3 regions of the Streptacidiphilus sp. BW17 genome follow, and region 1 is predicted to be linked to each of the others. Evidence: predicted binding sites of a transcription regulator. Region 1 holds the regulator's gene; each other region holds the start of a gene.

Region 1 (9,648 bases):
CGGAATGGAGTGGTACGAGGTCTCGAACTGGGCCACCTCGAAGGCCGCGCGCTGCCGCCACAACGAGCTGTACTGGACCGGCGCGGACTGGTGGGGCGCCGGACCGGGCGCGCACAGCCACGTCGGCGGCGTCCGCTGGTGGAACCGCAAGCACCCCGCCGCCTACGCCGCAGCCCTCGCGGCGGGTGAAACTCCGGCGCAGGGACGCGAGCGGCTCGCGTCGGAGGACCGCCGCGTCGAGCGGATCCTGCTGGAACTCCGCCTCTCCGAGGGCTGCCCGCTGGACCTCCTCCAGCCGGACGGCCGCACTGCGGCGGACCGCGCCCTCGCCGACGGCCTGCTGCAGCCCGAGCCCTTCGCTCAGGGCCGCGCCGTCCTCACCCTGCGCGGTCGCCTCCTTGCCGATGCCGTCGTCCGCGACCTGGTCGACTGAGCAGGCGGGATTGGGCGTGACCAGGCGGGATCGAGCGGGATCAGGCAGGGTTGAGCGCGTCGCGCAGGGCGCGCAACCAGTGCGCCGTCGTCCGTCGGGTGACAGACGTCTCCGGCGCGTAGGCCTCGAAGAGGTGCCACGCACCGGGGACGTCCTTGATCTCGACCGGGACGTCCGCCTCGATGAGGCGGCGCGCGAAGTCGAGGCCCTCGTCGCGGAGCGGATCCAGGCCGCAGGTCAGCACGTAGGCGGCGGGCAGGCCGCGCAGGTCGGTGGCACGGGCGGGTGCGGCGTAGGCGGGGGCGTCGCCGCGGTCCGCGCCGAGGTAGGTGTCCCAAGTGCGGGGGATGCCGGGGCCGTTGGTGAAGCGCCGGTCGGTCACCCGCCGCCGGGACGGGTAGTCGTCCCGATCGTCCAGGAGCGGGATCAGCAGGCCCTGGAAGGCGACCGCCGGGCCGTCCCGGTCGCGGGACATCAGGCAGACCGCCGCCGTCAGTGAGGCACCGGCCGACGCCCCGGTGACGGCGATCCGGTCGGGGTCGATACCGAGCCGCTGCGCGTGGGCGGCGATCCAGACCAGCGCGGCGTAGCAGTCCTCCACCCCGGCCGGGTAGCGGTGCTCCGGCGCGAGCCGGTAGTGCACGTTGACGACCACCGCGCCTGCAGCGACGGTTGCCTGACGGGCCATCGGGCTCGGTCCATCCAGCTCGCCGAAGGAGAAGCCGCCGCCGTGGATGTAGAGCACAGCGGGGAGCGGGTTCGCCGCGTCGCGGGGCAGTGCTGTCGGTCGCACGATCTGGAGGTCGATCCGGTTGCCGTCGGGCCCGGTGCAGGCCGCTTCCTCGATCTCGACGGTCGTGTCGGCGGCGACCGCCTCCATCCACGGTGCCATCAATGCCTTGAATCCGTCCCGGGTCGCCTGGATGTCGACAACGGGGTTCTCGGGACGCTCGGGGAGCTTGTCCAGGACAGGGGCGAGCTCGGGGTGAACGTAGGACATCACGGCTGTCAGCCTCCGCGGTCGTTGAATAGTCTCACTGATACGGTCGCGCTGATATCGAGACTATGGTCTCAATGATACGGTGTCAATGAGGTTATCGAAGGGGTAGGAGGAGGCAGCGTGGCAGCGGATGAGCAGGAGGAGTGCAGCCCCTCCGGATACGTCGTCCTGGGTCTGATCGCCCGGCACGGGCCGATGACGCCGTACGAGCTCAAGGCGCGGACGGAGGAGAGCGTCCAGTTCTTCTGGCCGATCCCGCACGCGCAGCTCTACCGCATCCCGGCGCGGCTCGCCGAGCTCGGGTTGCTGCACGAGGAGGCGGAGGAGGACGGGCGCCGACGTCGGGTCTTCCACCTGACCGACGCCGGACACGCCGCGCTGGCCCGTTGGCTGGCGAACCCGCACGCGCCGGAGCCGGAGACGCGCGACCCGGCCCAGCTGAAGCTCTTCTTCGCCGATCTCGGCGGCCCTGGCGACGTCGTCGCCTTGGCGAAGGCCCGCGCGGCCCAGCACCGCCGCTGGCTCGACCTCTACGAGGGCCGCCTCGCCGAGCTCGACCAGGCGGCGCAGCACGACGGCGAGCAGAGCCTTGCCCGGCGGCGCATCCTCACGCTGGCCGCCGCGCACGAGCGGGCCTATGTGGACTACTGGGAGTCCTTGGCCGCCGAAGAGGGTGAGTAGGGAGCCAGGGGTCAGCTGGTGACGAAGTCGATGAGCTCCTCGACCCGGCCGAGGAGGGCCGGGTCGAGGTCCTTGTAGGAGTGGACCGAGCCGCGGATGCGCTTCCAGGCGGCGGACGTGTCGAGGGGCCAGCCGAGGCGGGAGCAGATGCCCGTCTTCCAGTCCTCACCGCGCGGGACGTCCGGCCAGGCGGGGATGCCGACAGCGGCGGGTTTGACGGCCGCCCAGATGTCGATGAAGGGGTGGCCGACGACCAGCACGTGGTCGCCCGTCACCTGGGCGGCGATCCGGGACTCCTTGGAGCCGGGGACCAGGTGGTCGACCAGCACGCCGAGGCGGCGGCCCGGTTCGGGGCCGAACTCGGCGACGATGGCGGGGAGATCGTCGATGCCCTGGAGGTACTCGACCACGACGCCCTCGATGCGCAGGTCGTCGCCCCAGACCTTCTCCACCAACTCGGCGTCGTGGACGCCCTCGACGTAGATCCGGCTCGGCAGCGCGACCCGTGCCTTCGCGCCCCGGACCGCGACCGACCCGGACGCGGTCCGGCCGGGTCCTGCGGAACCACCCGCGGGACCCGGAGCCGAGCCGCCCGTCGGGCGGACCAGGGTGACCGGTCGGCCGTCGATCAGGAAGCCGCGTGGCGTCATCGGGAATACGCGGTGCTTGCCGTGGCGGTCCTCCAGGGTGACCGTGAAGCCCTCCGCCGTCTTCTCGCAGCGGACGACCGCGCCGCAGAAGCCCGTGGACGGCTCCTCCACCACCAGGTCCCGTTCGGCGGGGACCTCCGGCACCGCGCTCGGGCGCTTCCACGGGGGCGTCAGATCGGTCATGCCACGGGCGTCGTAACGGCTCACGGGACGATCATTACAGACCGGGCGCGCCCCAGACCGGGAACCAGCGGGTCAGGTCCTGCTCGATCCGGAGGTCGTTGCCGATCATCGCCTTGATCTGCAGCTCCAGCGGGTTGTCCCGCTTCTCGCCGGGGAGCGGGGCGAACGGGTAGAAGGCGCCGCGCTTGTAGAGGTAGACCAGGGCGAACCGGCGGCCCTGCGCGTTCTCGAAGTTGACGAGGGTGCAGAGCAGCTGCGGGCCGAACCCCTGGGACTCCAGCGCCGAGTTGACCGCATGGACGTCGTTGACCAGCGAGACGATGTCGTCCGGGTCCTGGCGGGCGGTGATCCAGGAGTAGCCGTACGAGTCGCGCGGGGTGACCTCCACAGGGCGGCGGCCACGGCCCGTGTCGGCGTCCAGCAGGGCCTGGACCTCCTGCTGGACCTCGGCGAACGCCCCGCCCTCAGCGGGGGCGAAGCAGACCGAACCGACGCCGGTGGGTTTGTAGCCGGCCGCGGCCTCCAGGGTGATGGCCGCCGAGGGCAGGCCGAAGAGCTGGTCCAGATCCGGCTTGACCGGCTTGGTGCGGCCGAGCAGGGCGTCCAGGAAACCCATCGCTCAGTGGTCCTCTCTACTACGCGAGTGCAGTCAGGAGTGTTCAGCTCCGGCCCAGCTCGGCGGAGATCTTGCCGAGCTGCTCCAGGCGCTGGTCCAGCGTCGGGTGGCTGGAGAAGGCGTTGCCGACCGCCTCGCGGGCCGAGAGGGCCGGGGCGAAGTAGAAGGCGTTGAACGGCTGGGACTTGCGCAGATCCTGGGTCGGGATGGCGCCGATGTCGCCGGTGACCTTGGTGAGCGCGGAGGCCAGCGCCGACGGCTTGCCGGTGAGCAGCGCGGCCGAGCGGTCCGCCGAGAGCTCGCGGTAGCGGGAGAGCAGGCGGGTCAGCAGGAAGCTGATGGCGTAGACGATCGCGCTGACCGCGATCACGGCCAGAATTGCCATGCCGGTGTTGTCGTTGTCGCGGTTGTCCCGGCGGTCGAAGCCGCCGAACATGCCGAACTGCAGGCCGACGCGGGTGATGATGCCGGCCAGCACGCCGAGGAAGCCGGCGATGGTCATCACCGCGACGTCGCGGTGCGCGACATGGGACAGCTCGTGCGCGAGGACGCCCTCGAGCTCCTCCGGCTCCAGGCGCCGCAGCAGACCGGTGGTGACGCACACCACAGCGTTCTTCTCGTTGCGGCCGGTGGCGAAGGCGTTGGGCATGTCGCTCTGGGCCACGGCGACGCGCGGCTTGGGCATGTCGGCCAGTGCGCACAGGCGGTCGACCGCCCCGTGCAGCTCCGGGTACTCCTGTGGCGACACCTCGCGCGCGCCCATGCTGAACGCGGCGATCTTGTCGCTGAACCAGAACTGCACCACGAACAGGCCGCCCGCGATGATGACGACGATCGGCCACGCGCCACGCAGCACGACCAGCAGCACGCCCACGAAGACCACGAACAGCAGGCCGATCAAGAACATCGTGATCAGCATGCGGCTGGTCAGGCCGCGGTCCGGCGCGAAACGAGTCCTGGACATGGTGTCCCTCCTGGGCGGTGAACTGCGGCTGCAATTCTGCCTTGCCGCACTCGGTATGTGGGCCGCCCTCGGTATGTGGTACGTCTGACGAGGTCCAGTCGTTCCGGTCGCGGACCGTCGCGCTTTACACTGACAGCTGACCGATCCTGGCACTCGTATGTCCAGAGTGCCAGAGCTGATGTAGTGACGAGATCAGTACGAGCGGTGCTTGCAGCAAGAGCAGCGCTGCGACAAGCACAGCAAGCCGACCGGACCGACTGGAGGTGCGTACCGTGCCCGAGGAGCGCCGGCTCGACGACCGCAAGCTTGCGGTGCTGCGGGCCATCGTCCAGGACTACGTCGGCACGGAGGAGCCGGTCGGCTCCAAGGCGCTGGTGGACCGGCACAGCCTCGGTGTCTCGTCGGCCACGGTCCGCAACGACATGGCCGTCCTCGAGGAGGAGGGCTACATCCACCAGCCGCACACCAGCGCCGGCCGGGTGCCCACCGACAAGGGGTACCGGCTGTTCGTGGACCGGCTGACGGAGGTCAAGCCGATGTCGGTCGCCGAGCGCCGGGCCATCACCAACTTCCTCGACCACGCCGTCGACCTGGACGACGTCGTGGCGCGCACGGTCCGGCTGTTGGCGCAGCTCACCAGACAGGTGGCGGTGGTCCAGTACCCCTCGCTCACCCGTTCCACGGTGCGGCACGTCGAGTTGGTCCCGTTGACGCCGACCCGGGTGATGCTGGTGCTGATCACCGACACCGGCCGGGTCGAGCAGCGCATCGTCGACTGCCCGGGGCAGGTGGGCGAGGTCATGCTGGCCGACCTGCGGACCAGGCTCAACGCCCGGGCGGCGGGACAGCGCTTCGCCGAGGTGCCGACCTTGCTGCAGGACCTGCCCGAGACCTTCGCGCTCCAGGACCGGGCCTCCGTCACGACCGTGCTCTCCACTCTCTACGAGGCGCTGGTCGAGCAGACCGAGGAGCGCGTGGTGATGGGCGGCACGGCCAACCTGACCCGGTTCCCGCACGACTTCCCGCTCACGATCGCGCCGGTGCTCGAGGCGCTGGAGGAACAGGTGGTACTCCTTCGACTACTCGGGGAGACCGCTGATCCTGGTGTGATGGTCAGGATCGGTCACGAGAACGCCTATGAAGGGCTCAATTCCACGTCCGTCGTCTCGGTGGGCTACGGTTCCGGCGAGGAGACCGTCGCCAAGCTCGGGGTGGTCGGGCCGACTCGGATGGACTACCCGGGAACCATGGGGGCCGTCCGGGCGGTTGCACGGTACGTGGGTCAGATCCTGGCCGCGTCCTAGTGGCAGCACGGCAGTAGCACGCAGGTGCACGGCAGGCGCACGGCAGGCGCACGAGCCTCAGACGGAGAACAGCGGAGCATTTTGGTGGCCACGGACTACTACGCGGTACTCGGCGTCCGACGGGACGCGGGTCAGGACGAGATCAAGAAGGCTTTCCGCCGACTGGCGCGTGAGCTGCATCCTGACGTCAACCCGGACCCGAAGACCCAGGAGCGGTTCAAGGAGATCAACGCCGCCTACGAGGTGTTGTCGGACCCGAGCAAGCGCCAGGTCTACGACCTGGGCGGCGACCCGCTCTCGTCCACGGGCGCCGCCGGTGGGGCCGGCGGCTTCGGGACCGGCGCGGGCTTCGGCTTCAGCGACATCATGGATGCCTTCTTCGGCGCAGCCGGTAACCAGCGCGGCCCGCGGTCGCGGACCCGGCGCGGTCAGGACGCCATGATCCGGATCGACATCGATCTGGAGGAGGCGGCCTTCGGCACCACCAAGGAAATCCAGGTCGACACCGCCGTCGTCTGCAACACCTGCAACGGCGAGGGCGCGGCCCCCGGTACCTCCGCGCAGACCTGTGACATGTGCCGCGGTCGCGGTGAGGTCTCCCAGGTGACCCGGTCCTTCCTGGGCCAGGTCATGACCTCGCGTCCGTGCCCGCAGTGTCAGGGCTTCGGCACCGTCGTGCCCACCCCCTGCCCGGAGTGCGCCGGCGACGGCCGGGTCCGCGCCCGCCGCACGCTGACCGTCAAGATCCCGGCCGGTGTCGACAACGGCACCCGGATCCAGCTGGCCGGCGAGGGCGAGGTCGGCCCCGGCGGCGGCCCGGCCGGTGACCTCTACGTCGAGATCTCCGAGAACGCCCACGAGATCTTCCAGCGGCGCGGCGACGACCTGCACTGCACGGTGACCCTGCCGATGACGGCGGCCTCGCTCGGCACCAAGGTCCCGCTGGAGACGCTGGACGGCGCGGCGGAGATCGACATCCGTCCCGGCACCCAGTCCGGCCAGTCCATCCCGCTGCACGGCCGGGGCATCACGCACCTGCGCGGCGGCGGACGCGGCGACCTGATAGTGCACGTCGAGGTCCTGACGCCGAGCAAGCTCGACGCCGAGCAGGAGGACCTGATGCGCAAGCTCGCCAAGCTCCGCGGCGAGGAGCGCCCGTCGGGCCAGTTCGCACCGGGTCAGCAGGGCCTCTTCTCGCGCCTCAAAGACGCATTCAACGGTCGCTGACGCGTTCAACGGTCGCTGACCAACCCTCAAGAAGCACGTCGGAAAGAGCACGCACGTGACCGCGCCCGTCTTCCTGCTGGACGCCGACCGCTTCGCACCCGTGGGCGGGCTGGTCCGCCTGGACGGGGCGGAGGGGCGGCACGCCGTCTCGGTCAAGCGGTTGACCGTCGGTGAGGAGGTCGTCCTCACCGACGGAGCGGGCCGGGGCGTGCGCGGCGCCGTCGCCTCGGTGGAGGGCAAGGACGTCCTTGCCGTCACCGTCACTGAGGTGCTGGACGAGCCGGAGCCGGAGCTGCGGATCACCGTCGTCCAGGCGCTGCCCAAGGGCGACCGGGGCGAGCTGGCCGTCGAGTTGATGACCGAGGTCGGCGTCGACGAGGTCGTGCCGTGGGCCGCGTCGCGCTGCATCACGCAGTGGAAGGGCGACCGGGGCGCCAAGTCGCTGGCCAAGTGGCGGGCCACCGCGCGCGAGGCGGGCAAGCAGTCGCGTCGGCTGCGCTTCCCCGTGGTGCAGGACCTGATGACGACCCGTCAGGTCTGCGCGCTGCTCGCCTCGGCCACCGTCCCGGGTGTCCTGCACGAGGAGGGCGCCGCTGCGCTCGCCTCCGCGCCGCTGCCGGTCTTGGGCTCGGTGGTCCTCGTCGTCGGGCCGGAGGGCGGCGTCTCCCCGGACGAGCTGGACGCCTTCACCACCGCCGGTGCGGGGGCGTACCTGCTCGGGCCGTCCGTGCTGCGCACCTCCACGGCGGGCGTGGCCGCCGGCGCGCTGCTGCTGGGGCGCAGCGGGCGCTGGGGGTAACCGCCGACTACGCGTGCGGCAACTCGCGTGCGCTAAATGCGCGTGCGCGGAGCGGGTGCCTCGGCTAGCTTGCGCGTGATGCTTACAACAGACGGATATCTCAGCTACCCGGACATCCACGGTGGCTTGGTCGCCTTCGTCGCCGAGGACGACATCTGGCTGGCGCCGGTCGGGGGCGGCCGTGCCTGGCGGGTCAGCGCCGACCGGGTTCCGGCGGCTCGGCCCCGCTTCTCGCCGGACGGAACCCAGTTGGCCTGGGCGTCGACCCGCGACGGCGCGCCGGAGGTGCACGTCGCGCCCGTTGCCGGAGGCCCGGCCCGACGCCTGACCCACTGGGGCAGCGCCAAGACCAGCGTCGTCGGCTGGAGCGAGACCGGCGAGGTGCTGGCACTGAGCACTCAGGGCCGGCGCTCCCGGGCGCACACCTGGGCCCACGCGGTCCCGCTGGACGGCGGCCCGGCCCGGACGCTGCCCTACGGCCGCGTGGGCGGCGTGGCCTTCGGGGCCGGCGGCGTGCTGTTGGCCTCGGCCGGGATGGGACGCGAGCCCGCGCAATGGAAGCGCTATCGCGGCGGCACGGCGGGCAGGCTCTGGATCTCCGCCGGGGAGGACGGCGAGTTCAGCCGGATCCACGCGGAGCTGGACGGCAACATCGACTCGCCGATGTGGGTCGGCGACCGCATCGCGTTCCTCTCCGACCACGCGGCCGGCGAGGACGACGGCGAGCCGGTGGGCCGGCTCTGGTCCAGCCTGCCGGACGGCAGCGATCTGCGCTGCCACACCGAGCACGGCTTCTACGCCCGCAACGCCGCCACCGACGGTGGTCGCGTGGTCTACCACTGCGCCGGTGAGCTCTGGCTGTTGAACGACCTCGACGAGGGCACCCGGCCGCAGCGGCTGGAGATCGCCCTGGGCGGGCCGCGGACCGATCGGCAGCCGTACCCGATCGCCGCGTCCGACCACCTCGGCACGGTCGCCCCGGACGCGCAGGCGCGGGCCAGCGTGGTCGAGGTGCGCGGCACCGTGCACCTGCTGACCCACCGTGACGGCCCGAGCCGCGCGCTGGCCGTCACGTCGGGTGTGCGCAACCGGCTGCCGCAGCTGCTTCCTGACGGCTCGTCGGTGTGGGTCACCGACGCCGAGGGCGACGACGCGCTGGAGTTCTCCGACGGCCGTCGCGTGCTGGGCGGGCGGCTGGGGCGGGTCGAGGAGCTGGCCGTCTCCCCGGACGGCAGCCTGCTGGCGGTGGCGGACCGGCTCGGCCGGATCCTGCTCGTCCCGGTCGCGGAGCCGGAGGCGCTGCGCGAGGTCGACCGCAGCAGTTTCGAGCAGGCCGAGGGGCTCGCCTTCTCGCCCGACTCACGCTGGCTGGCCTGGTCGCACTCGACCGCGGCCGAGGGGATGATGCGTCAGATCCGGCTGGCGCGCACGGTCGGTGGCAGCGAGTCGACCGAGCCGATCGAGGTGACGCCGGTCCGGTTCCGCGACTGGTCGCCCGCGTTCACCGCGGACGGCAAGCACCTCGCCTTCCTCTCCGCCCGTGACTTCGACCCGGTCTACGACCAGCACGTCTTCGACCTGTCGTTCCCGCTGGCCGCCCGTCCGTACCTGCTCACGCTGGCCGCGGAGACGCTGTCCCCGTTCGGCCCGCAGCCCGACGGCCGGGCCACGGGCGGGGGAGCGGACGCCACGGCCGACGCCGGAAGCGACGGCGACAGCGCCGCGCCCCGGACCGTGGCAGCCACCGCGGCCGACACGGTGGTCGACACCGACGGCCTTGCGGCCCGGATC
Region 2 (9,648 bases), on a different contig from region 1:
CCGCCGAAGGCGACGCCGCCGACGAGCAGCAGCACGACCAGCACCACCATGAAACGAAGGCGACGCGACTTCTTGGGGCGCTTGGGACGGGAGGAGCGGGGCATCAGGGTCCTTGTGAGGGGCAGTGACTTTACCGCGGCGTACCGCGCAGAGCGGCGGTGCTGACGCTAACACCCGAAGCGGAACCCATGACGCGCGGCGGTCGCGCCGCGGGCGGAGCGGGTCTCCGACGGCTGCTGGGCCGCTGCCTGTCCGGGGCCTGCTCGAACAGCGCCGGAGCGGTACCCGACCGCCGCCGGACATCGTGTCCGCGCTGGTGACCACCCTTTGGACCGCGCGGTGAATGCGCCGTCAGATCGGTAAAATCTTGCTCCAGACAAGTGGAAGCAACGATTCTGCTGTGAACCCCCGCTTCCCTACGGGAAGCGGCAGGCCCAGCGCGCGAGGTGCCCCTGCGTGTCCGTCCACCGGCTCGATCTGCTCCTCCTGCTGTTCTCCCTGGTGTTGCTGGTGGCCGTGGCCGCGGTCCGGCTCTCCTCCCGCAGCGGGCTCCCCAGCCTGCTCCTCTACCTCGGCATCGGCGTCCTGCTCGGCCATGACGGCATCGGCAGCATCACCTTCGACAACGCCGAGCTCACCCAGGTCCTGGGCTACGCCGCACTGGTGGTGATCCTCGCCGAGGGCGGCCTCGGCACCTGGTGGTCCGACATCAAACCCTCGGTCCCGGCCGCCGCCGTGCTCGCCACGATCGGCACCGCGATCAGCGTCGGTGTCGTCGCGGTAGGCGCGCACCTGCTCACCGGGGCGGACTGGCGCGTCTCACTCCTGCTCGGCGCGGTCGTCTCGTCGACCGACGCGGCGGCGGTCTTCTCGGTGCTGCGCCGCGTCCCGCTCCCGTCCCGGCTGAGCGGACTGCTGGAGGCCGAGTCCGGGTTCAACGACGCCCCCGTGGTGATCCTGGTCGTCGCGTTCGCCACCGCCGGGCCGATCGACTCCTGGTACGTGCTCACCGGCACCGTGATCGCGGAGCTCGCCATCGGGGTCGTGGTCGGCCTGGTGGTGGGCCGGCTGGGCGCGCTGACGCTGCGCCATGTCGCGCTGCCCTCCTCGGGCCTCTACCCGATCGCGGTCGTCGCCCTGACGATCCTCGCCTACGCGGGCGGCGCGCTGCTGGACGGTTCCGGCTTCCTCGCCACCTACATCTGCGCTCTGCTGCTCGGCAACGCCAGGCTCCCCCACGGCCCGGCCACCCGCGGCTTCGCCGAGGGCCTGGCCTGGATCGCGCAGATCAGCATGTTCGTGATGCTGGGGCTGCTGGTGAACCCGCACACCATGGCCGACGCGATCGTCCCCGCGTTGGTGGTCGGTCTGGTGCTGGTGCTGGCCGCCCGCCCGGCCTCGGTCCTGCTGACCCTGACGCCGTTCCGGATCACCTGGCGTGAGCAGGTGCTGCTGAGCTGGGCCGGGCTGCGCGGCGCGGTGCCGATCGTGCTGGCCACCATCCCGGTGGTGCACAAGGTGCCCGGGGCGGACCAGCTGTTCAACACGGTCTTCCTGCTGGTGGTGGTCTTCACCCTGCTCCAGGGCCCGACCCTGCCGTGGCTGGCACGCGGCCTGCGGATCTCCGACTCCGCCCACGCCGACGACCTGGAGGTCGAATCGGCCCCGCTGGAGCGACTCCACGGCCATCTCCTCTCCGTCTCGGTCGGGCCCGAGTCACGTCTCGCGGGCGTCGAGATCAGCGAGCTGCGGTTGCCGAAGGGAGCGGCGGTGACCCTGATCGTGCGCGGCGGCGAGAGCTTCGTCCCCGGCCCGACCACGCTGCTGCGGCACGGCGACGACCTACTGGTGGTGGCCACCGACCAGGTCCGCGACCGGGCCGAGCGGCGGATCCGCGCGGTCGACCAGGGCGGCAAACTGGCCGGCTGGCTCAGCGGCACCCGCACCGAGTACTGAGGCCGCGAGCCGCCCCGGAGGGCGGCCGGGGCGAGGTGGAGTACCCAGGCTCACATCCCCGATCAGTGGACTTCTCCACCCGGAATGCCGCATCATTGAGGATCGTTAGCACTCATAGCCTTAGAGTGCCAGGAGGAAACAAGTGCCGACGTACCAGTACCAGTGCACCCAGTGCGGCAACGGTCTCGAGGCCGTGCAGAAGTTCAGCGACGCCGCGCTGACCGAGTGCCCCGAGTGCGGCGGCAAGCTGCGCAAGATCTTCTCGGCGGTGGGCGTGGTCTTCAAGGGATCCGGCTTCTACCGGACCGACAGCCGCTCGTCGTCCAGCAGCAGCATCACCTCCGCGGGCTCGGCGTCGGGCTCCTCGGGTTCGTCGAGCTCCTCGGGTTCGTCGTCCTCCTCGTCGAGCTCCTCCACGAGCTCCTCGGGCTCGTCCTCCAGCGCTTCCTCGTCCGGCTCCTCCGGCTCGGCGGCCTGAGCTCGGCAGAGCTGCAGCTGCATGACAGGGGCCTCGCCCCTACGTCATGCAGCTCACCCTTTTGAGGAGAAGTTCTCCACAGCCCGGAGTTGTCCACAGGCTGTGCAGCCCCTCCTGGTTCTGGTCCCCGCCTCGCGGCAGCGTTGTCCCCGTAGCGAAGAACCTGCTCCGGAGGAGGCCAGCATGTCCCTTTCGATCCCGCCCACCTACTGCATCGCCGCCTTCCCGCCCATCCGCGCGGGACGCGGGCGGCATCGGCTGCCCGGGCCGGTGCGGCGACGGCCGGGTCCTGTCGCCGCCGGGCTGCTCGTCGCGGCGACGACGCTCGCCGTCGGATCGTTGCGACAGCCTCCCGGATCGGGTGAATCAGCAGCGGCCGCCGGAACGCGCGCCCATGCTCAGACGGGTGCGTTCCCGCAGGTCGCAGCCGAGCCGCCGCCCGCCATGCCACCGGCGCAGCACAGCTGAGCCGGCCGCACGCCGGACTACTTGTCCCCGTGGTGCGGCGGGGTCTCGCGCAGGTACCAGTCCAGGTCCCGACGCTGAGCGCCCTCGCTGCGCTCCTCGCCCCAGCCCGAGTCGGTGTCGTCCTTGCCGCGCCCGCTGACCGGGTCGTCGAAGACGATCCTCCGCCTGGCCTTGCTCTGCTCGTCATCCCTGCCGCTCATCCCTCCAGGGTAGGCGGCACGGGATGCCAAGAGCCCCCGCTCCACCTGGGGTGAAACGGGGGCTCTTGGCGGGGGCTCGGCGTCGCCCGACCGCTGACGCGGTCTTACACGTGTCACGCGGCCTCGAAGCCCGCGTGGTCGGCGATCTTGCGGAGCTCGGCGAGCGCGTGCTTCTCGATCTGGCGGATGCGCTCACGGGTCAGGCCGTGCTGCTTGCCCACCTCGGTGAGCGTCCGCTCGCGGCCGTCCTCGATGCCGTAGCGGGAGCGGATGATCGAGGCGGTGCGGTCGTCCAGCCGGTCGATCAGGCGCTCGAGCTCCTCACGACGCATCATCACCATGACGGCGTCCTCGGGGGACTCCGCGCCGGTGTCCTCGACCAGGTCGCCGAACTGGGTCTCACCGTCGTCGTCGACGGTCATGTTGAGGCTGACCGGGTCGCGTGCCCAGTCCAGGACGTCCTTGATCCGGTCCTCGGTGGTGTCCAGCTCGGCCGCGACCTCGGCGAGCTCGGCGTCGCGCCCGAGCTCCTTGGACTTCTCGCGCTGGACGCGACGGATCCGGCCCAGCTCCTCGACCAGGTGGACGGGGAGGCGAATGGTGCGCGACTGGTCGGCGATCGACCGGGTGATCGCCTGACGGATCCACCAGGTCGCGTAGGTGGAGAACTTGAAGCCCTTGCCGAAGTCGAACTTCTCGACGGCACGGACGAGCCCGGCGTTGCCCTCCTGGATCAGGTCCAGCAGCGGCAACCCGCTGCGCGGGTAACGACGGGCGACGGCGACGACCAGGCGCAGGTTGGACCGGATGAAGATGTCCTTCGCCCGCTGCCCGTCCGCGGATATCGCACGCAGCTCGTCCTCGGTGGCGTCACCGACCGTCTGCCCCGCTTCGAGGAGGTGCTCGGCGAAGACGCCGGCCTCGATCCGGGTGGACAGCTGAACCTCCTGCTCCGCGTCCAGCAGCGGGGTCCGGGCGATCTCGTCCAGGTACATACCGACGAGGTCGCGGTCGGCCTCACCTGCGGTGGGCCGCACGGAGCGGGTCCGATCGGCCTTGCCGCGGACGACGGCACGGGTGGCCATACGTACTCCCTCGGGGACGTGACGGGCCTGGCTGGCCCGTACCTGGGAACTGCTTACGTAACGGCTCAACGACGAGTTCCGAAGAATCATTCCCGAAGTGGTGTTTTTCTTCGCCGGTCGCAGTATGCTGGCGGGTTATTCCCGATCATCGACGCAGCGTCGTCGCCCGGTTACGGTGGGGCGGACGTCCGGTTCTATCACTCTCTGGGACGATTGTCCGCCTGGCCCTGGTTCCCCGCGCGACGAAATGTGGTCACCGACTCGGTGACGGATCGGGCCCTTGAGAGATGCCGACGAGAGCCGAGCAGAGGGAGCCTGACGTGCGGGAATGGCGCCTGTGGGCGGGCGCGGCAGCGTTCCTGCTGCTCTTCGGCACCATGCTGGCCCTCGTCGAGGCGCCCTGGCAGCCGCTGCTCCGGTTCGACCTCGCCGTCGACCAGCACCTGCACAACGCCGCCCTGCGCCAGGCCGCCTGGACCGGCTCGATGCGGACGATCAGCGCCGTCCTGGAGCCGACGGTGCTGCGGGTGCTGCTGGCCGTGGTGGTGGTCTGGCTCTGGTGGCGCGGCGCGCGGATCGCCGCCGTCTGGGCGACGGCCTGTGGAGTGGTTCAGGCGGCCCTGGAGGTGGGCGTCAAGGAGGCCGTGGCGCGCCCCCGCCCGGCGCTGCCGCATCCCGTGGCGGTCGCCACCGACTGGGCGTTCCCGTCCGGGCACGCGATGACGGCGGCGACGATCCTGCCGCTGCTGCTCGCGATCGCCTGGCCCAGGCTTCGACGATCTTCCGCGCGGGTGCTCGCCGCGACTGTGGCGGGCGGGTCGGTGCTGCTGGTCAGCTGGACCCGCATCGGCCTCGGCGTGCACTGGCCCAGCGACGTGCTGGCCGGCTGGTTCCTGGCCGGGTTCACGCTCTGCGCGGTGACGGCGGCCGTCGACAGCCGACGACCCGGACTGCGCGACGCCGAGCTCCGTCGCCTGCGCCCGCGCGCCTCACAGCGGGTCCAGCGGAGCACCGCGGACCCGCTGTGAGGCGGAGGGATCGAGCGACCGGCACAGCCAGGACCTGTTACTAGCCCTTGGTGCACTCGTAGAGCGTCTGGCCCGACGTGGCCGTGGTCGCCGTGGTCTTGCTGCTCGTGCTGCTGCCCGCGCCGTAGGCGGAGGCGGGCACGACCGTGCAGGTCGACTTCACGTAGGCCGTGGCCGCGCTGTTGGCCTGGCCGCCGCCCGGTCCGCCCATGCCGCCGCCGAAACCGCCGCTTGCACTGTCGAGCAGGACGTAGCGCAGCTTGCCGGAGGCGATGTACGACTTCAGCTTGGTGAGGGGCATCGCCGGGTCGGAGCCGGTGAAGCCGCCCATGCCGATCACGGGCCTGCCCCCGGACTGCAGGATCATGTCCGCCGCGGTCTGCGCGCTGGAGACGGCGACCAGCCACGTCGCGCCGCCCTGGTTCCGCTCCAGGTAAGAAAGGAGCGCCGAGCTCACAACTCCGCCGGGACCGCCCGCTCCGCCGCCGAAACCAGCCGCGCCGCCAAGGCCCGCATGCGTCCCGCTTCGAGCGGAACCCTCACCGAACGAGCCGCCAGAGCTGCCAGAGCCGCCGATGCCACCGAAGCCGCCGCCCCCGGACATGCCCGGCTGTTCGCCCCCGGCCAGGCCGCCGGGGAACCCGCCCTGCCCGGTACCACTGGGCGCGCCACCGCTACCGCCCGGCAGCTCGCCCCGGAAACCTGCGCGGCCCTCCGCGCCGCCGACGCCGCGACCACCGCCCGGCATCCCGCCGAAGCCGCCCGCCGTGGTCGGACCGGCCGTCGGGTTGACGCCCTGGATCGCGCCCGCCGTGGCGGTGTCCGCCGCATACGCGGCGGGACCGGCCAGCAGGGCGAGCGCCGCCGTCAGCGCGCCCACGGCGAGCAGGCGTCCGCGCACCGCGACCAGTGCCGCGCTCACGCCGAAGCGGGCGACCAGCAGCGCCACCACAGCGGCCGCTGCCAACACCGCGACCGTCGGCCAGAGCCACGGCGCGAACGACGTCGTCCGCCGCAGCAGAACCGCCGCCCAGACCGCCGACACCACGACCGCGGCCGGCAGCACCGCCGCCCAGACCGGCTTCCGCGACGGGGAACGCAGCGCGCGGAACAGCATGGTCCCGCCCGCGCCGGTCAGCGCCGCGATCGCCGGGGCCAGCATCGTCGTGTAGTACGGGTGGAAGGTCCCCGAGGCGAAGCTGAAGACGACGTAGTGCGTCAGCAGCCAGCCGCCCCACAGCAGCAGCGACACCCGCTGCATGTCGGTCCGGCGGCGTCGGCCACGCAGCACCAGTGCGCCGACCAGCGCGATCACCGCGAAGGGGATCAGCCAGGAGATCTGCCCGCCGAGGATGTCGTTGAACAGTCGCCCCGCGCCCGAGGTCCCGCCGAAGTTGGCGCCACCCGCGACCGCTCCCCCGCCGCTGCCGCCACCAGCACCGGACGTCGAACCGCCCGCAGCGGACGCGCCGCTCGCGCCCAGCACCCGCTCCAGCCCGTTGTAGCCGATGACCAGGTTCCACACCGTGCCGTCCGAACTGGAGCCGATGAACGGGTGGTTCTTGGTCGAGTCGACGATCACCATCCACCAGCCGCTCGACACCACCAGCGCGACGCCCGCGACCAGCAGGTTGCGCACCCGCCGCCACACGCCGCCCGGGGCGGCCCAGACATAGGCGAGGAAGAACGCCGGCAGCACGATGTAGGCCTGCAGCATCTTGGTGTTGAAGGCGAACCCGACCAGCACGGCGCTGATCAGCAGATGCCGCAGCGTGCCGCGCCGGATCGCCTCCAGGCAGAACCAGGCCGCCGAGACGGTGAGCAGCACCAGCACCGGATCAGGGTTGTTGTCCCGGTTGATCGCCACGGTGATCGGCGTGATCGCCAGCACCACGGCAGCGACCGTCGCCGCCGTGGGCCCGAAGCTGCGCCGTACCGCGCTGTACAGCACGGCCACGGAGGCGATGCCGCAGGCGGCGATCGGCAGCAGCATCTGCCAGCTGCCGAAGCCGAAGACCCGGCAGGAGACCTCCATCAGCCAGAGCGCGAACGGCGGCTTGTCGACGGTGATGTAGTTGCCCGCGTCCAACGAGCCGTAGAACATCGCGGACCAGCTCTTGGTGCCACTCAGCACGGCTGCCGCGTAGTAGGAGTTGGCGTTCCCATTGGTCCCCAGGCCGTAGCAGTAGACCAGCGCCGCGAGCAGCAGGCTGCCCCAGTAGGCGGGCCGGACCCAGCGGGCCGAGCGGGAACGACGGGAACGGCGGGAACGGCGGGATGCGGACGGCCGCGCGGCGGCACCGGCCGACGGGGCTTGGACGTAGGCGCTCAACGGTGCAACTCCTGCTCGATCGTGTTCAGTTCGGCGGCACGGGCCTGCCGGGCGGCTCGACGCGGGTGGAACACCCAGGCGCGCAGCAGCACGAAGCGCACCACCGTGGCCAGCGCGTTCGCCGCCACCAGCCAGGCCAGCTCCACCAGGTGCGACGCGTGCGGCGCGACCGCCCCGGCCAGCGCGAGCGCGAGCGTGCTCAGCACCAGCCCGATCAGGAAGGCGATCCCGCCCTCGACCTGGTGCCGCAGCCCGTCACGGGAGCCGGTCACCCCGAAGGTGAAGCGCCGGTTGGCCGCGGTGTTGGCGATGGCGGTCACGAACAGCGCGACGGCGTTGGCCAGTTCGGCCGGGGCTGCCTGCCGCAGCGCCAGGTAGAGCACCAGGTACGCGAGGGTGCTGAGCACCCCGATCACCGCGAAGCTGGAGAGCTGCCACCGCATCCCGGTCGGCAGCTGGGCCCGGCTGACGCGCGGCGGGACGGGCAGCCGGGTGGCCCCGGAGAGGGCCTTCCTGCCCACCCGCCACATGCCCTTGAGGTCGTCCTTGACGGTCCGCACGATGTCGACGCGACTGTCCGGGTCGTCGATCCAGTCCACCGGCACCTCGTGGATCCGCAGGCCACTGCGCTCCGCGAGCAGCAGCAGTTCGGTGTCGAAGAACCAGGTCTCGTCCTCGACCTCGGCCAGCAGTGCCTGCACGACCTCGGTGCGGGCGGCCTTGAAGCCGCACTGCGCGTCGGAGAACTTGGCCGCGAGGGTGGCCCGGAGGAGCAGGTTGTAGGTCCGCGAGATGATCTCCCGCTTCGGCCCCCGGACGACGGCGGAACCGCGGTGCAGCCGCGACCCGATGGCCAGGTCGCTGTGCCCGGACAGCAGCGGCGCGACCAGCGGGAGGAAGGCCTCCAGCCCGGTGGAGAGGTCGACGTCCATGTAGCTGACGACGTCGGCGTCGCTGCTCCCCCAGACGTGACGCAGGGCACGGCCGCGCCCCTTCTGGTCCAGATGGACGACGCGTACCTCCGCGAGCGAGGCGGCGAGGTCCTCGGCGACCTGCCGGGTGCGGTCGGTGCTGGCGTTGTCCGCGATGGTGAGGCGGAAGCGGTAGGGGAAGGTCTCGCGCAGATAGCCGTGCAGCGTACGGATGCTGTGCGCGAGGACGTGCTCTTCGTTGTAGACGGGGACGACCACCTCGACCAGCTTGGTGGTGGTGCCGTCCCTTTCCGTTCCTGGAGGGGCGGGGTGAGCCGCGGACAGCGCCGCCGGCGCGGGCGAATGGTTCATGCCCAGAACTGTTCGCTGACGCCCTGTGCTGAAGCTGTGCTGCGCGTAGGCAGGAGGTAGGCGTCAGAGCGCGCGGGGACGTTGCACGATCAGGGGCGCGGGGCGCTGCGCCCCGGTCCAGGGCGACCGGACCGCCGCCTAACTCCGGCTCCTGAGCTCACCCTTGAGCACCTTGCCGGAGGCGTTCCTCGGCAGCTCGGTCACGAAGACCACCTCGCGCGGCACCTTGTAGTTCGCCATCTCCCGCCTGCACCAGGCGATCAGCTCCGTCGCCGCCTCGGCGTCGGCCGAGCTCCTCGGGACCACGAACGCCCGGCCCACCTCCCCCAGGCGCGCGTCCGGGACGCCCACCACCGCCGCGTCCGCGACCAGCGGGTGCCGGGTGAGAACCCGTTCGATCTCCGCCGGGTACGCGTTGAAGCCGCCCACGGTGTACATGTCCTTCAGACGATCCGTGATCCGCAGGTTGCCGTCGGCGTCCAGGACGCCGATGTCGCCCGTGCGGAGCCAACCGTCCTGGGTGAAGGCGTCGGCCGTGCCGGTCGGGTCCTCGAAGTACTCGCGCATCACCGTGTACCCGCGGACCTGGACCTCGCCCGGCATGCCGGGCGGCTGGTCCTTGCCGTCGGCGGCATCGCTGCCGTCGCTGCCTTCTCTGCCTTCGGCTCCGCCACCGCCATCGCCATCGCCACTACCGCCGACGCGGACGCGGACCTCGACGCCGGGGACGGCGCGGCCCGACGTCGCCGCCACCGTGTCCGGCGCGTCGTCGCGGCGGCACATGGTGACCATGCCGCTGGACTCGGTCAGCCCGTACG
Region 3 (9,648 bases), on a different contig from region 1:
CGAGCGACCCGATGGGCACGCCGGGCCCGCTCACGGGGCTCGCCTCGTCGTCACGCACTGGTCCATGGTGCCTGGTCATGGATGAAAACGTGACACCGCACCCAGACTTGTGCATCGGAACGTTATCCACCACGCCCACGCCACCATCCCCGCCCGGCCCGACTTCGCGCTACACCCCCATGGTGCGCCCTCGGGTGGGAAGTGGGCCACGCCGCCTCCCACCCGGCAGCCAAACAGCTCCCGGCGAGGGGATCAGCGGACGAGGCCCCAGCGGAAACCGAGCGCGACCGCGTGCGCGCGGTCGGACGCGCCGAGCTTCTTGAAGAGGCGACGGGCGTGCGTCTTGACGGTGTCCTCGGAGAGGAACAGCTCGCGCCCGATCTCGGCGTTGCTGCGGCCATGACTCATGCCCTCCAGCACCTGGATCTCACGAGCCGTCAGCGTCGGGGCCGCGCCCATCTCCGCGCAGCGGAGGCGCCGCGGGGCGAGCCGCCAGGTCGGGTCGGCCAGCGCCTGGGTGACCGTGGCACGCAGCTCGGCACGGGACGCGTCCTTGTGCAGGTAGCCGCGGGCACCGGCGGCGACCGCCAGGGCGACGCCGTCGAGGTCCTCGGCGACGGTGAGCATGATGATGCGGGCGCCCGGGTCCGCAGAGAGCAGCCGGCGGACGGTCTCCACACCGCCGAGGCCGGGCATGCGCACGTCCATCAGCACCAGATCGGAGCGGTCCGCGACCCATCGGCGGAGAACTTCCTCACCGTTGGTGGCCGTGGTGACCCGGTCGACGCCGGGGACCGTGGCCACGGCGCGCCGGAGCGCCTCCCGGGCGAGTGGGGAATCGTCACAGACGAGAACGGATGTCATGACCCGCCTCCGCAGCTGATGAGCGTCACGTTGAGCCTCCTGGCTGGTACGAATCGTCACCGGCACGGCCTCCGGCATACCGGCGTCTTCCCCGACGCCCGTGCCGTTTGCCGCCTCCGCACTCCCAACGACCGTCACCCGAATGAGTTACGGTCTGGCAGCAGCCTCCACCACTCTACGTGGTCGACCCGCTACGGATCATCCACCTCGCGGTGCGCACCGGCGCAAAATGCGCCGCTCGTACGACGCCCGCGCGCCTCGTCGGGCTTGCCTTTAGGCCCAACGAGTGCACCCGCATGCAGGACACGCACCCCTTCCCTTCGTCCCATTAGTCCGTTTTCATGGGATTTAATGGTTTTCGGCACGTTGTGCCACGCTGATGGCCTCTTGTCCGTTAGATCTGCATGAGTCATATTTCCATCAGTTCGTACTGAACCGCTAGCACCACGCAAGGGAATGACGACCATGGCCGACTACTCACGGCTTCCTGGCCCGAACGCAGACCTGTGGGACTGGCAGCTCTCCGCCGCGTGCCGCGGCGTGGACAGCTCACTCTTCTTCCACCCGGAGGGCGAGCGTGGCGCGGCGCGCAGCTCGCGCGAGCAGTCCGCGAAGGAGGTCTGCATGCGGTGCCCGGTCCGCGCGCAGTGCGGGGCACACGCGCTGGCAGTACGTGAGCCCTACGGGGTGTGGGGCGGTCTGACCGAGGACGAACGCGAGGAACTGCTCGGACGGGCGCGCCGTCGCACGATGGATCCGCTGTCACTGCTGCCGATCGACTGACTCCGGGTCAGCCCTCGACCCTGCCGTAACGTTTCTGCACGGGCGCGGCGCCCCCTGCGGGGGGCCGCGCCTGTCGTCACCGGCCCTTCAGCTTCTCCAACATCGACGACACCGCCGGCACCCGCTCCAGGTCCGGCAGCGTCAGCGCGACGATCTCGCGGGCGACGCCCGAGCCGAGCGGCAAGACCGCCACGCCGTCCGCGCGTGTCGCGGCCAGCGCGAGGCGCGGCAGCACGGCCACGCCGACGCCGGCGGCGACCAGTCCGAGCACGGCCGGGTAGTCGTCGGTGGCGAAGTCGATCCGCGGGGTGAAGCCGGCGACCTCGCAGAGGTCCACCAGGTGCCCGCGGCACTGCGGACACCCGGCGATCCACGGCTCCTCCGCGAGCGCGGCGAGGTCCAGCTGCCCCTCGTCCCCGCTTCCCGCCAGCGGGTGGTTCGTCGGCAGCAGCGCGACCATCGGGTCGTCCCGCAGATGGGTCACCACGAGGTCGCTCCACTCCTCGGCGCTGTTGTCCGCCGGCGAGGAGGGGTAGCGGAACGCGAGCACGACCTCGCACTCGGCGGCCCGCAGCATGCCGATCGACGTCGGCGGCTCGGCCTCGGTCAGCGAGACCCGCACCCCGGGCGAGTCGGCACGCAGCGCGGCGACGGCCGGGGGCACGAGCGTGGCGCTCGCGGTCGGGAACGACACCAGCCGCACGCGGCCGGCCCGGAGGCCGGCGATACCGGCCAGCTCGTCCTCGGCGGCGGTCAGCCCGGCGAGGATGCCTGCGGCGTGCGAGGCGAGCACCTCGCCCGCCTCGCTCAGCGCGACGCCCCGTCCGACGCGGACGACGAGCGGGGTGCCGACGGACTTCTCCAGCGCCTTCATCTGCTGACTGATGGCTGGCTGCGTCAGCCCGAGCTCGCGCGCGGCAGCAGAAAAGGAGCCCTGACGGGCGACGGCACGCAGGACACGGAGATGACGGGCCTCGATCACGGGGTCAAGGATAGGTGCGCCGTTGCACTGCCTGGGGGCGCGAGGCCCTACTGATGCGCGGCTCCGCCTGCCCGAAGTGCGTGGTGCAACGGAACGCCGGAGGCCCGGCACCCCGCAGGGGGTACCGGGCCTCAGAGCGACGGGAGCGTCAGTGCGCGTGGCCGTGGCCGCCGTGGGAGTGGCCGGCCGCAGCCGGCTCCTCCTCCTTCTTCTCGACGACCAGGGTCTCGGTCGTGAGCAGCAGGGAGGCGATGGACGCGGCGTTCTCCAGCGCGGAGCGGGTCACCTTGACCGGGTCGATGACGCCGGCCTTGAGCAGGTCGCCGTACTCGCCGGTCGCGGCGTTGAAGCCCTCGCGGACATCGGTCAGCTCGGAGACCTTGGTGGTGATGACGTAGCCCTCGAGGCCCGCGTTCTGGGCGATCCAGCGCAGCGGCTCGACCAGGGCGCGGCGGACGACGGAGACACCCACGGCCTCGTCGCCGGTCAGGCCCAGGCCCTCGTCCAGCACCTTCTGCGCGTGGACCAGGGAGGCGCCGCCGCCGGCGACGATGCCCTCCTCGACCGCGGCGCGGGTCGCCGAGATGGCGTCCTCCAGGCGGTGCTTCTTCTCCTTGAGCTCGACCTCGGTGGCCGCGCCGACCTTGATGACGCAGACGCCGCCGGCCAGCTTGGCCAGGCGCTCCTGCAGCTTCTCGCGGTCCCAGTCGGAGTCGGTGCCGTCGATCTCGCCCTTGATCTGGGCGACGCGACCGGCGACCTCCTCGGCGGAGCCGGCACCGTCGACGATGGTGGTCTCGTCCTTGGTGATGGTCACGCGGCGGGCGCTGCCCAGCACGTCCAGACCGGCCTGGTCGAGCTTGAGGCCGACCTCCTCGGCGATGACGGTGGCGCCGGTCAGCGTGGCGATGTCGCCCAGCATGGCCTTGCGGCGGTCACCGAAGCCGGGGGCCTTGACGGCCACGGCGTTGAAGGTGCCACGGATCTTGTTCACGACGAGGGTGGAGAGCGCCTCGCCCTCGATGTCCTCGGCGATGATCAGCAGCGGCTTGGAGGCACCGCCCTGCAGGATCTTCTCCAGCAGCGGGAGCAGGTCCTGGATCGAGGAGATCTTGCCCTGGTTGATCAGGATGTACGGGTCCTCGAGGACAGCCTCCATACGCTCCTGGTCGGTGACCATGTACGGCGAGAGGTAGCCCTTGTCGAACTGCATGCCCTCGGTGAACTCGAGCTCGAGACCGAAGGCGTTGGACTCCTCGACGGTGATGACACCGTCCTTGCCCACCTTGTCCATGGCCTCGGCGATGAGCTCGCCGACCTGGGTGTCCTGCGCCGAGAGCGCGGCGACGGCGGCGATGTCGTCCTTGCCCTCGATCTCGCGGGCGACGGAGAGCAGGTGCTCGGAGACGGCCTTGACGGCGGCGTCGATACCGCGCTTCAGGGCGGCCGGGCCGGCGCCCGCGGCGACGTTGCGCAGACCCTCGTTGACGAGCGCCTGGGCCAGCACGGTGGCGGTGGTGGTGCCGTCACCAGCGACGTCGTTGGTCTTGGTGGCCACCTCCTTCACCAGCTGCGCGCCGAGGTTCTCGTACGGGTCATCCAGCTCGACCTCGCGGGCGATGGTGACACCGTCGTTGGTGATGGTGGGGGCGCCGAACTTCTTGTCGATCACGACGTTGCGGCCCTTGGGACCGATCGTCACCTTGACCGTGTCGGCCAGCTTGTTGACACCGCGCTCCAGCGAGCGGCGGGCGTCCTCGTCGAACTGCAGGATCTTCGCCATGCCTAGGGGTTCCCTCTCGAAACAACCGCGCCCCGGGCCCCGTGGTACGGGCGTCCGGGGCGGGTCACGACTTAGCCGACTGAGCGGTGAGTCTTACTTCTCGATGATCGCGAGCACGTCGCGGGCCGAGAGGACCAGGTACTCCTGGCCGTTGTACTTGACCTCGGTGCCGCCGTACTTGCTGTAGAGGACGACGTCGCCGACCTTGACGTCGAGCGGCAGACGCTGACCGTCCTCGAAGCGACCCGGGCCGACAGCCAGGACGACGCCCTCCTGGGGCTTCTCCTTGGCAGTGTCCGGGATGACCAGGCCAGAGGCCGTGGTCTGCTCGGCGTCGAGCGGCTGGACCACAATGCGGTCCTCGAGCGGCTTGATGGCAACCTTGGAGCTGGTGGTCGTCACGATCCGACCTCCCCCTTCGGAGATCTCACGGGGTACACATGTCTTGGGGCGTGAAGACATGGCATGCCCGTCGTCGCGGTGCCGGACGTACCGTCTCACGCTTAGCGCTCTCTGGTGGAGAGTGCCAACGACGACTGTAGGCGGCGGTTAGCACTCGGTCAACCAGAGTGCCAACGTGGTGCGCGAGAAACCACCGATGAGCGGATGGTCCTGCCCGTTCGGCGGGCCACGTGGGCGGGTGGTTTGTGGCGCAGTTCCCCGCGCCCCTGAGGTGCATGCTCACCCGCCTGCCCATGGTGGCCGTGCTCGGAAGATCCCCCCACTTGCCAGAATGTCCTCGTGGAGATCGAAGCGTTGCGTGCCCTGTTCACCCCCGAGGGCCAAGCCCTGCTGGACGAGTTGCGGGATTACTCCCCCGGTGACGAGCTCGCGCTCGCGACACGCCTGCGGCGGGAGTACGACGCCGGGCTGGTGTCCGCCGCGCTGAGCCAGGCACGGCTCCGCACCCGCGCGGCGGCGAAGTTCGGGGCGGATGCGCAGCGGATGTACTTCACGCCGAACGGGGTCGAGCAATCCACCCGTTCGGGTGTGGCCCAGTGGCGCGCGGAGCGGTTCCGTGCGCTGGGGGTCGGCTCCGTCGCGGACCTGTGTTCCGGGATCGGCGGGGACGCCCTCGCGCTCGCACGGGCCGGGATCAGGGTGCTGGCCGTGGACCGGGACCCGCTCGCCTGCGCCGCCGCCGAGGCGAACGCCGCGGCCCTCGGGCTGAGCGGGCTGATCGAGACCCGCTGCGCCGACGTGACCGAGGTCGACACGAGAGGCTACGACGCGGTCTTCGTGGACCCCGCCCGCCGGGCCACCGGGCGCGGCCGGATCTTCGATCCGGAGGCGTACTCGCCGCCGCTCAGCTGGGCGATCGAGGCGGCGCGCAAGGCGCCCGTCGCCGCGCTCAAGGTCGCGCCCGGAATCCCGCACGAGGCCGTGCCCGAGGACGCCGAGGCCGAATGGGTCTCCGACCGCGGGGACGTGAAGGAGGCCGCGCTCTGGTTCGGCTCGAAGCCGGAGCCGGACCGGCCGCACCGGGCGACGCTGCTGCCGGAAGGCGCCAGCCTGACGGGCGGCCTGCTCCCGGACCCGGAGACCGGGCCCGTCCGCCGCTACCTGTACGAGCCCGACGGCGCGGTCATCCGCGCCCATCTCGTCGCCGAGGTGGCCGGGCAGCTCCGCGACCAGCTCGGCGGCGCGACCCTGATCGACCCGACCATCGCGTATCTGACGTCGGATCAGCTCACGGCGACCCCCTACGCGACCGCGTACGAGATCACCGACGCGCTGCCGTTCAACCTCAAGAAGCTGAAGGCGCTGGTCCGCGAGCGCGGCATCGGCACGCTGGTCGTCAAGAAGCGCGGCTCGGCGATCGAGCCCGAGGAGCTGCGCCGGAAGGTGAAGCCCGAAGGGGCGAACTCGGCCGTCGTGGTGTTGACCCGGGCGGCCGGTGCGCCGGTCATGCTGATCGGGCAACCGGCCACCAACGGGTGACGGCCTATTCGGACAGCCGGTGCAGCTCGTCGTGGGACGCGGGGACCGGCGCGGGGACGTGCGTCTCGGTGACCGGGAGGGACGAGTCGGCGGAGAGGTCGAAGGCCGACGGCCTGCGGTCGCGCCGGACCATCTCCGCGCCGAGGGCGGCGACCATCGCGCCGTTGTCGGTGCAGAGCTTGGGGCGTGGGACGCGCAGCGTGATGCCCGCGCGCTCGCAGCGCTCCTGGGCCATGGCCCGCAGACGGGAGTTGGCCGCGACGCCGCCGCCGATCATCAGGTGGTCGACGCCCTCGTCCTTGCAGGCACGGACCGCCTTCCTGGTCAGCACGTCCGTCACCGCCTCCTGGAACGAAGCGGCGACGTCCCGGATCGGGACCTCCTCGCCCGCTCGGCGCTTGGCCTCGACCCAGCGGGAGACGGCCGTCTTGAGGCCGGAGAAGGAGAAGTCGTACGCCGGGTCCTTGGCACCGCTCAGACCGCGCGGGAAGGCGATGGCCTTCGGGTCGCCCTCCTTGGCGTAGCGGTCGATCACCGGGCCGCCGGGGAAGCCCAGGTTGAGCAGGCGGGCGACCTTGTCGAAGGCCTCTCCCGCGGCGTCGTCGATGGTGGCGCCGAGCGAGCGGACCTCGCTGGTGATGTCCTCGGTGAACAGCAGCGACGAGTGCCCGCCGGAGACCAGCAGCGCCATGGTCGGCTCGGGCAGGCGCCCGTGCTCCAGCTGGTCCACGCAGATGTGCGAGGCGAGGTGGTTGACGCCGTAGAGCGGCTTGTCGAGCGCGTAGGCGTACGCCTTGGCCGCGCTGACGCCGACCAGCAGCGCACCGGCCAGGCCGGGACCGGCGGTGACGGCGATGCCGTCGAGGTCGCTCGCCTTGATCCCGGCCGTGTCCAGCGCGCGCTGGACGGTGGGGACCATCGCCTCCAGGTGCGCGCGGCTGGCGATCTCCGGCACGACGCCGCCGAAGCGGCCGTGTTCGTCGACGCTGGACGCGACGGCGTCGGCGAGCAGCGTGGTGCCCCGGACGATGCCGACGCCGGTCTCGTCGCAGGAGGTCTCGATCCCGAGGACCAGCGGTTCGTCAGCGGCCATCGTCTGTTGTTCCTTCGCTTCTCTGAACGCGGTCTGCGTCGTCGTGTCCGTCGGTGTCCGTCATCTGACGACTCATCACCAGGGCGTCCACGCCGGACGGTTGGTAGTAGTTGCGGCGGATGCCGACCGGCGCGAAGCCGAAGCGCCGGTAGAGCCGCTGGGCGCGGTCGTTGTCGACCCGGACCTCCAGCAGCAGGTCGTTGCACTCGGCCTCGGCGGCCTGGTCGATCAGCCGTCGCAGCAGGCGGGCGCCGAGGCCGGTGCCCCACTGGTCCTGCGCCACCGCGATGGTCTGCACGTCGCCCTCGCCCGCGATCGCCATCAGCCCGGCGTAGCCGACGATCCGGCGCCCCGCGCCCGCGCCCGCGCCGTCGCCCTCCCCCTCACCCTGCTCCGCGACGGTGTACCAGCGGGTCGCGCCCGGGTGCCGGGCGTCGGCGAGCTCGGACCAGAACATGCCGACCGACCACGCGTCGTCGGGGAAGAGCTCCCGCTCCAGTACGAGCACGGCCTCGATGTCCCACCAGCGCATCTCGCGCAGCGTGGCGGGAGTCCGCGCCGTCTCCGGCAGCTGCGCGGTACCGGCGGTCATGCGGGGAGCACCGTCTTGTAGTTCTTCGGGACCTCCGCGTCCGGCCGTCGCAGGTAGAGCGCGGTGGTCGGCGGCAGCAGCGGCGTGCCCGAGGCGAGCGCGTCCGCGGCGAAGGCCGCGAGCGCGGCGGCGGACTGGTGCTCGGGCGCACCGGTCGGGATGTCGGTGAAGACGTCCGGGTAGAGCAGCGCGCCCGCGCCGACGGCGGGCAGCCCGGCCACCCTCTCCGCGATCTCCGCCGGGCGGTCGACCGCCGGGCCCTCGACCCGGACGCCGGCGGCGTCGTAGCGGGCCCAGTAGACCTCCTTGCGGCGGGCGTCCGTGGCGGCGACGAACGGGCCCGTCACCACCCCGGCGTCCCGCGCCGCGCGGGCCACTCCGTCGAGCGAGCAGACGCCGTAGACGGGGATGCCGAGCGCGTGCCCGAACGCGGCGGCCGTGGCCAGGCCGACCCGCAGACCGGTGTACGGGCCCGGTCCGACGCCGACGACCACACCGCCCAGCGACTCCTTGGGCGTGCCCGCCTCGCGCAGCACCGCGTCGATGGTGGGAAGCAGCAGCTCACCATGGCGGCGCGCGTCGACCTGGTCGGCAGCGGCCCGGACGGTACGGGTGTCGGTGTCGTACACGGCGGCGGTGACGGCGGGCGTGGCGGTGTCGAACGCAAGCAGAAGCACGCACCCAGGTTAGTCGGTGGCCCGGACTGCTCATCCGCGAGACGCCCGCCCGCCTGTGCTCGTCGCGGCTGGGAGGATGAGAGGCTTGGACCCGGTCGTGGCCCTCGCACACGCGTGTGTGCGCCACGTCCGCAGAAACGGTCGGCCACTCGGTCGGTCGGAGGAGTGGGAGGAGAGACCGTGGCGAAACTCGGTTCGGGCTCGGTGGTCACCGTGCTGACCGCGGGAGCCCTCGCCGTCGTCACCCTGCTCGCCGTGCAGGCCAAGAACTCCGCGTCCGCGACGGTCGCCGCACCACCCGGCAAGGTCCCCTCGGCCTCCGCGTCCGCGGGGCGGGGCGGGACGCAGGCCAAGCCGCCCGCGGTCCCCGCGGACTCGGGAACGGGTCGGCGGGTGGTGTACTCGCTCGCCCAGAAGCGCGTCTGGCTGGTGGACCCGAGCGACGCGAGCGCGGACCGCACCTTCACCGTGATGCCGGGGAACGTCGACCCGCTTCCGGGCACCTACGCGGCGACCACGCTCCTGCCGGGGCCGTACACCGGCTCGGACGGCAAGCTGATCAAGAACGCGGTCCTGTTCACCAGCCGCGACGGCACCAGAATCGGCTTCAGCTCCGCCGTCGACGGCAGCACTCCCCCGCCGGACCCGTCCAAGCACCTCGGCGGCATCCGCGAGTCGGTCGCCGACGGCCAGGCGCTGTACGACTTCGCGCCGTACAACACCAAGGTCGTGGTCGTTTCCTGACGAGTCCCAGGCAGGAACGCGTGTGGCCCCGCACCGAGGTGCGGGGCCACACGCGTTCAGTGGTTCAGCAGTTCACCGGCGGACCGCGTCAGCGGCGGATGCCGAAGGACTCGATGTACCAGTAGGTCGGCGAGCCGAGGCCGGTGGAGTCGTCGTAGCCCTTCGTCGCCGACAGCGACGAGTCGGTGC

The links. The regulator HrcA, encoded in region 1, represses chaperone genes, less so after heat shock. The targets are predictions, from matches to a motif close to TTNGCACTCNGNNNNNCNGAGTGCNAA.
Region 2: the regulator HrcA is predicted to act here: its motif matches at 2,062-2,088, upstream of ABH940_RS22570 (FmdB family zinc ribbon protein).
Region 3: the regulator HrcA is predicted to act here: its motif matches at 4,962-4,988, upstream of groES (co-chaperone GroES).

The regions. Positions count from the first base shown of each region.
Region 1 is NZ_JBGCCR010000007.1:75,817-85,464, reverse strand. Features, by position in the region: gene hemW (radical SAM family heme chaperone HemW) at 1-433, shown strand, start outside; gene ABH940_RS11045 (alpha/beta hydrolase) at 474-1,433, opposite strand; gene ABH940_RS11040 (PadR family transcriptional regulator) at 1,554-2,114, shown strand; gene ABH940_RS11035 (DUF3097 domain-containing protein) at 2,126-2,947, opposite strand; gene ABH940_RS11030 (hypothetical protein) at 2,982-3,563, opposite strand; gene htpX (zinc metalloprotease HtpX) at 3,607-4,527, opposite strand; gene hrcA (heat-inducible transcriptional repressor HrcA) at 4,800-5,831, shown strand; gene dnaJ (molecular chaperone DnaJ) at 5,916-7,058, shown strand; gene ABH940_RS11010 (16S rRNA (uracil(1498)-N(3))-methyltransferase) at 7,114-7,857, shown strand; gene ABH940_RS11005 (PDZ domain-containing protein) at 7,936-9,648, shown strand, end outside.
Region 2 is NZ_JBGCCR010000019.1:10,637-20,284, forward strand. Features, by position in the region: gene ABH940_RS22560 (penicillin acylase family protein) at 1-104, opposite strand, end outside; gene ABH940_RS22565 (potassium/proton antiporter) at 457-1,956, shown strand; gene ABH940_RS22570 (FmdB family zinc ribbon protein) at 2,099-2,434, shown strand; gene ABH940_RS22575 (hypothetical protein) at 2,618-2,902, shown strand; gene ABH940_RS22580 (hypothetical protein) at 2,920-3,102, opposite strand; gene ABH940_RS22585 (sigma-70 family RNA polymerase sigma factor) at 3,216-4,187, opposite strand; gene ABH940_RS22590 (phosphatase PAP2 family protein) at 4,508-5,215, shown strand; gene ABH940_RS22595 (ArnT family glycosyltransferase) at 5,256-7,547, opposite strand; gene ABH940_RS22600 (glycosyltransferase) at 7,544-8,830, opposite strand; gene ABH940_RS22605 (FadD3 family acyl-CoA ligase) at 8,969-9,648, opposite strand, start outside.
Region 3 is NZ_JBGCCR010000009.1:70,167-79,814, forward strand. Features, by position in the region: gene ABH940_RS13610 (sigma-70 family RNA polymerase sigma factor) at 1-58, opposite strand, end outside; gene ABH940_RS13615 (response regulator transcription factor) at 253-864, opposite strand; gene ABH940_RS13620 (WhiB family transcriptional regulator) at 1,330-1,647, shown strand; gene ABH940_RS13625 (LysR family transcriptional regulator) at 1,724-2,629, opposite strand; gene groL (chaperonin GroEL) at 2,778-4,412, opposite strand; gene groES (co-chaperone GroES) at 4,506-4,814, opposite strand; gene ABH940_RS13640 (SAM-dependent methyltransferase) at 5,154-6,353, shown strand; gene tsaD (tRNA (adenosine(37)-N6)-threonylcarbamoyltransferase complex transferase subunit TsaD) at 6,358-7,446, opposite strand; gene rimI (ribosomal protein S18-alanine N-acetyltransferase) at 7,436-8,038, opposite strand; gene tsaB (tRNA (adenosine(37)-N6)-threonylcarbamoyltransferase complex dimerization subunit type 1 TsaB) at 8,035-8,715, opposite strand; gene ABH940_RS13660 (hypothetical protein) at 8,896-9,459, shown strand; gene ABH940_RS13665 (protease pro-enzyme activation domain-containing protein) at 9,548-9,648, opposite strand, start outside.